Regions from separate parts of the Paenibacillus sp. RU5M genome, predicted to be linked through region 1. Evidence: predicted binding sites of a transcription regulator. Region 1 holds the regulator's gene; each other region holds the start of a gene.
The links. Region 1 encodes LexA, which represses DNA repair genes until DNA is damaged. Its sites were predicted from a motif close to CGAACATATGTTCG; they were not measured.
Positions count from the first base shown of each region.

Region 2: addB (helicase-exonuclease AddAB subunit AddB) is a predicted target of LexA. The motif match lies at 796-809, and genes of this name have one in related genera.
Region 3: recA (recombinase RecA) is a predicted target of LexA. The motif match lies at 852-865, and genes of this name have one in related genera.

Region 1 is NZ_OBQM01000001.1:655,257-657,538, reverse strand. Features, by position in the region: gene CRO25_RS03145 (LysM peptidoglycan-binding domain-containing protein) at 31-408, opposite strand; gene lexA (transcriptional repressor LexA) at 711-1,337, shown strand; gene CRO25_RS03135 (aldehyde dehydrogenase) at 1,450-2,282, opposite strand, start outside.
Region 2 is NZ_OBQM01000007.1:139,990-142,271, forward strand. Features, by position in the region: gene addB (helicase-exonuclease AddAB subunit AddB) at 1-731, opposite strand, end outside; gene CRO25_RS20300 (class I SAM-dependent rRNA methyltransferase) at 926-2,282, opposite strand, start outside.
Region 3 is NZ_OBQM01000002.1:606,903-609,184, forward strand. Features, by position in the region: gene recA (recombinase RecA) at 1-782, opposite strand, end outside; gene CRO25_RS08525 (competence/damage-inducible protein A) at 1,023-2,279, opposite strand.

The DNA of each region.
Region 1 (2,282 bases):
ACACGCATTAGCGCGTGTGGATATGCAGCTTTAATCTGTGAATTGAGGCAGTATTAAGACTTGCCCCACCTGTATTGAAGTTGAATGAAGTTGATTCACTTTCTTGATTGCTTCTATATATACACGTGTATCCATTGTTTCAGGTTTGTGATCCAATGATATACTCCATAGCGTATCTCCTTGTGAAACTGCCATCTTCCCCCCAGGCAACAGATCGTTCTCATTGCCAGCGAACACAGTCAATACTGTACTACATCCAACCAGTATAATTAAGCTTACGATTATTAATTTCAAGACCCAAGTTGGGACATTACCTTTTGCAAAAACCTTTTTAAAATTCCTTATGTTAGTTTCAACCACTTCTGAATGCACCGGTTCGTAAATACTTTGATAAGTAGAATATCTCATTAAATATCGACCTCCAAACATTTGTTCCCATCTGTTGAAATCAATATAACACGAACACATGTTTTGTACAATAACTTTTTAGAACAATTGTTCGCTTTTTTGTTGATCCTACATTCTATTATCTTTCTTCTATTGTATTGGAATTGTCATTTGCAGTATTTGATTAGACTAAAAGAAAATTTTCATCTTAATTTGCAAAAAAACATTGATTTTATGGCATTTTATTTAGAACTTATGTTTGTACGAACGGAGGTTCTATGTTATAATTTTCCCAAACGTTACTAAAATGGGGTTGATACGGTATGTCGAAGATATCCAGCAGGCAACAGGCTATTCTGGAGTTTATACGCAATGAAGTCCGGTTGAAGGGGTATCCTCCTTCCGTACGCGAAATTGGTGAAGCCGTTGGGTTGGCTTCCAGCTCTACAGTACATGGACATCTGGATCGTTTGGAGAAGAAAGGTCTGATTAGACGTGACCCAACCAAACCAAGAGCCATTGAACTTCTCAGCCAGGAAGAGTCAGAGCATTCACATCAGTTTGCTCACAGCGTTGCTCGCATTCCTGTCGTGGGTAAAGTTACTGCAGGGGTTCCGATCACAGCAACAGAAAATATCGAAGATTACTTCCCTCTTCCTACGCATTATGTAGGCGAACAGAAAGTATTTATGCTTTCGGTCGTGGGAGACAGTATGGTTGAAGCAGGCATTGTTAACGGAGACTATGTTATCGTACGTCAGCAGCAAACTGCAGATAACGGCGATATCGTAGTAGCCATGACTGAAGACGATGAAGCAACGGTTAAAACGTTCTACAAAGAGAAAGATCATATTCGTCTTCAACCGGAAAATTCGACTTTTGAACCGTTGCGTTTGAAACACGTTAGCATCCTGGGCAAAGTCATTGGCCTTTTCCGTGATATTCATTAATATGTATTGAAGTTGTACAGAGCTCTCACAATAAGATACATAAAGAGGTTGTCCCGTTCAACGGGACAACCTCTTTTTTCTTATACAACTTATATTGTTCTACGTTAGTAGATTATTCGCTGCGTTTAAGAATGCTTTTATGATGAGAAAACACATCAAAACTCTGTTGACCATGGTAGGAACCCATTCCACTTTCTCCTACGCCGCCAAACGGAAGATAATGTGATGTCATATGAGACAATGTATCATTAATGCAACCACCACCAAAAGATACTTGATTCAGAACCTGATTCTGCAGATCCTCATCCTGAGTGAAGAGATATAATGCCAGTGGTTTTGGACGACGAACAATCTCATCTAGCATGGGATCGAGGTCGGTATACTTAAATACAGGAAGAATTGGACCAAAGATCTCTTCTTGCATCACTGGGGATTTCCAATCCAATTCCCCGAGAACTGTTGGTTCAATGAGCAGCTGATCACGTTCAGAACGTCCACCGATCATTGCTTTGCCATCTTGGAGTAACACCGATAAACGATCAAAGTTACGTGCGTTGACAATGTGCGGGAAATCAGCATTTCTCATCACATCGTCTCCAAATTTGTCTTGAATTTCTGCACCGATCAATTCCAATAATTTGTCATGTACTTCCTCGTGCACAAGCAAATAGTCTGGAGCGACACAGGTTTGCCCAGCATTCAGGAATTTACCGCGCACAATGCGCTGAGCTGCCAGCTTCAAATCTGCATCCTGGTGGACAATGACCGGACTCTTACCACCTAGTTCTAACGTAACTGGAGTCAAATGCTCAGCAGCTGCCTTCATAACAATGCGGCCAACACCTGTACTGCCTGTAAAGAAAATATAATCAAACTTTTCTTTCAACAATGCCGTACTCGTCTCGACTTCCCCTTCCATAACTGCCAGGTACTCACTAGGAAATA
Region 2 (2,282 bases), on a different contig from region 1:
AGTGCGCCGTGGTCGTAAGCACGATCCAACGTCAATGCAATTGTGACGGAAGAAGCTTGCAGCATCAATCTTCCAATGACACTCATTTCCTGCGGGGTAAATCCCTGAAATCCATCGATCCAGATCTGTGCATCTTGCAGCAGCGTGCTCTCCGGCAACCGCTCTGTTAGTTCAGTCAACGTGTCTTCATCATCGATATATAGTTCGGTTAATTCCTTTTCATAATCACGGTATATAAGAAGCAAGTCATGCAGCTTGTCTCCCAGAATCGGTGCAGAAGAGGAAGTATTCCATGCGGAAAGTCCTTCTTCCAGTGAAGTGGGGTCAAGTTCATAACGTTTAAACTCACTGTATAGATCATTCAAGTCTCCGATAAATCCCAGCTGACTGCCTGATGCTGCAAACAGCTTCAATTCTTCCTTACGACGCTGGAGCACTTTGTAGAGCAGCATTTTTTTACCTTCAGCTCCAATGGGAATACGTGCAGAACCACCTGCCTCCTGCATTACCCGATAGGCCAATCGGCGAAAACCAAGCACTTCAGCACGCATGGTACCTTTTATAGCACCTGAAGAAACCAGTGACTGTTCGGTTCGAAACGAACTCTGTTCCGGGACCAGCAGAATCAGTGGTTTACCTTGCGGTTCCTTTTGTAGCAGGGATGTGATTTCCCGGGTAATCAGCGTACTCTTGCCGCTGCCTGCCCGGCCAATAACAAAGCGTACGGACATGTTTAATCCTCCAAACCATCACGAACAGATTTTAATTCCCAGTATAACATATCTGACTTGGTTCGGAACATACGTTTGCCACTATCCGGCAATTCCAGAGATCATATGCACGAGCATAGCAAAAAGCCCGCAGCTTATGAAAACTGTGGACTCTTTGCGTAAATGTATGTTCGACTTAAATGGAAATCGCTCGATTAATTCTTTTTGCTGCGCACTTCGAAGATGGCAAATTTCAGGTAATGACCTTCGTCTACGCCCAGAATTTGCGGGTGATCCTTACCGGCTGCTTTCCAGTCGATCAGACGCAGTACTTTGCCTGCATCTTCGGCTGCATCCGCAATGGTTTCCAGGAAGAGATCCGGACGCATGTGGTATGAACAGCTTGCCGTTACCAGATACCCGCCCTCATTCACCAGCTTCATTCCTTGCAGATTGATATCCTTATATCCACGGCATGCGCCTTTGACAGCTGATTTCGTTTTGGCAAAGGCTGGTGGATCGAGGATAACCACATCAAATGTTTTACCACCGGTTGCAAGCGCTTTGGACGTATCCACTTTCTGTTCGCCAGCACGCGCACGTACGTTACGCTCATCGAGGCCTTTCACCTGCTCACGCAAGTATTGGAATGCATCCGCAACGACAAATTCGACCCGATCAGTGAAACCGTTCAGCTCTACGTTAGTACGTGCACTTTCAATCGCATGCTCTGAGATATCAAGACATGTTACTTTTTTGGCTCCATATTTGCAGGCGTTCAATGTGAAGCTGCCTGTGTGGGAGAAACATTCCAGCACAGTAGCCCCATCCCAATAAGGGAACGTCACAACCTTGCCACTTTTATTCACAGGAAGCAACTGCTGCGTACCATCCTGCTCGGTCTGTTGGAGCGTAATGCCACTCTTGTAACCCCAACCCTTCATAAGTGGTTCGATGGCTGCACGATTCTCTCGCTGGTCAAAGAAGTACCCTGTCTTCTGGCCTTCTACGATATCCACCTTAATGAGCAATCCATTCTCCGTTACCGTGACATGACGCGGGCAATCCCCATACAATGGTCCTTTCGTCTGCTCCAAGCCTTCCAGTTCACGAATGGACACATCACTGCGTTCATAGATGCCTTCCGGCTGCATCACTTCAATTAGAGCTTGTACGATCGCTTCGCGGCAACGGTCCATGCCCAGTGTGAGCAATTGAACAACAAGGATGCTGCCAAAACGGTCAACGATCAGTCCTGGCAGGAAATCAGCTTCCCCATAAACGAGACGGTATGCCTCTCCATCCTGGATAAAACGCTCCCGGTGGCGCAAGCAATCGCGGAAACGCGCTGCAAAAAACGCGGTGTCCATCTGTTCAAACTCCAAAGGTTGATAGGCCACGACTCGAACTGTGATTTGAGATGCAGGATTATAGTATCCCGTCGCAAGATAGCGACCTTGGTGATTCAATACGTTGACCAGATCTCCCGGCTCGGGGTTTCCTTCAACAGAGGCAATTTCATTGTTATATATCCATGGATGTGCATGTTCAAGCCGCTTTTTGCGGCTGCGT
Region 3 (2,282 bases), on a different contig from region 1:
ATGATATCCACTTCCGCTTGTTTAAACGGAGGTGCTACTTTGTTTTTCACCACTTTAATACGCGTACGGTTACCAATCATGTCATTTCCTGATTTGATACTCTCAATACGGCGTACATCCAGACGTACCGTGGAATAAAATTTCAGGGCACGACCACCAGGTGTTGTTTCTGGGTTACCAAACATAACCCCGACTTTTTCACGAAGTTGGTTGATAAAGATGGCGATCGTTTTGGATTTACTGATTGCACCAGACAGTTTACGCAGTGCCTGAGACATCAGACGCGCTTGCAAACCGACATGGGAATCACCCATTTCGCCTTCGATTTCTGCTTTCGGTACCAATGCAGCCACAGAGTCAATAACGACAATGTCCACAGCACCACTACGTACAAGAGCTTCTGCAATTTCAAGCCCTTGCTCACCCGTATCTGGCTGAGACAGAAGCAATTCGTCAATGTTAACACCCAGTTTACTGGCGTATTGTGGGTCAAGAGCATGCTCGGCATCGATAAATGCAGCTTGTCCACCCACTCTTTGTACTTCAGCGATAGCATGCAATGCTACGGTTGTTTTACCAGAAGATTCAGGTCCATATATTTCAACAATACGGCCTTTAGGCAAGCCGCCTGTTCCTAATGCAATATCCAAAGCCAAGGAACCGCTGGGTATAATTTCCACATTCATGTGAGTCGACTCACCCAGTTTCATGATGGATCCTTTACCAAATTGCTTCTCTATTTGACGGAGCGCCATATCAAGCGCGGCACGACGGTCTGACAATAAGCTCACACCCTTTACTGTTTATAAGATAATGATACCTTGTTTTAACACGTTTGCCAAGCTTTTTTTCGAACATACATTCGTTTTTTTTTGTAAAGGCCGAGGCGCCTCTTCCTCAAGGAAACTTTCCATTAAACAGAAAAAAGAACCGTAAACAAGGCTGTAAAGCCTGATTTTACGGTTCTTCCGTCTTCCTTTATTATACTTGCTTGCCTTGGCAAATGCAATCCGAGCTCTTAACTAGTCCATCTCCACAAGCTTGCGCCACAAACGGTAAAGAATCGCTTTCGCTGAACGAATCCGAACCGTCTCCCGATTGCCATTAATGCGCAGTTCATGAATTTCTGTCTCTTTACCACGCTCTGCCAGAGCGATGAAGACAAGACCTGGCGGTTTGCGTTCGGAATAACCAGGTCCCGCTACACCTGTCACTGACAGACCGAAGTCGGCATCCCCAATCATTCGAATCTGCTCTGCCAGCACTTTGGCCACTTCCGGACTCACTGCGCCCGGTGCATCTTCACCTTCCAGATAGGAATGCGGCACATGGAGCAGCTTCTCTTTAATTTCATTGGAGTAACATACAATTCCGCCCTTAAGCATCGACGCACTGCCAGGAACTGATGTCAGACTTTGCATGACGAGCCCTCCTGTGCAGCTCTCAGCCGCGCTAAGAGTCAGACCCATATCAGACATCATCGTTACAATTGTGTACTCTATAGGCACATCCTCGTTCGCGTAGAGATGCTCTGGCAATCGTTCCCGAATCTGAACTTCCATTGCATCCAGCTTCAGCTTTGCCTCATTCTCACTTGGAGCCTTTGTAGATACACGTACCGTAACTTCTCCCTCACTTGCATAAGGAGCAATGGTAGGATCTGTCTGTGTATCAATCAGATCAAGGAGTCGGTCTTCCAATGCCGATTCGCCAATTCCTGCAAACTTCAGCATTTTCGAGTAGATCGGCATTTCTTCTGTCAGTACATGCTGGAACAACCAAGGCTTAACTTCCTGTTCAAACATAGGAATTAGCTCTTTCGGTGGTCCAGGCATCACTACATAATGCTTGCCATTGTCAGAAATCGCATTTCCTGCGGCAAGGCCTGTTTCGTTCGCCAGCGGTGTCCCGCCTTCTATAACGATGGCCTGACGACGATTGTTTTCGGTCATGTCTACATTACGATCTCGGAAGAAGCTCTCGATCTTGTCCATGGCCATTCGATCTATATGCAGCTTGCGGTTCAAGACCGCCGCGATCGCATCCTTGGTCAGGTCATCCTGTGTAGGACCTATGCCCCCAGAAAATAAAATGACGTCTGCACGACCCTGAGCGATGCGAATAGCGTCACTAAGTCGATTTAGATTATCACCAACCACCGTTTGGAAATATACATCAATCCCGATTGCAGCCAATTCACGGGATAGATATCGAGCATTGGTATTCACAATTTGTCCAAGCAACAATTCTGTGCCAACTGCAATGATTTCTGCCTTCATTCA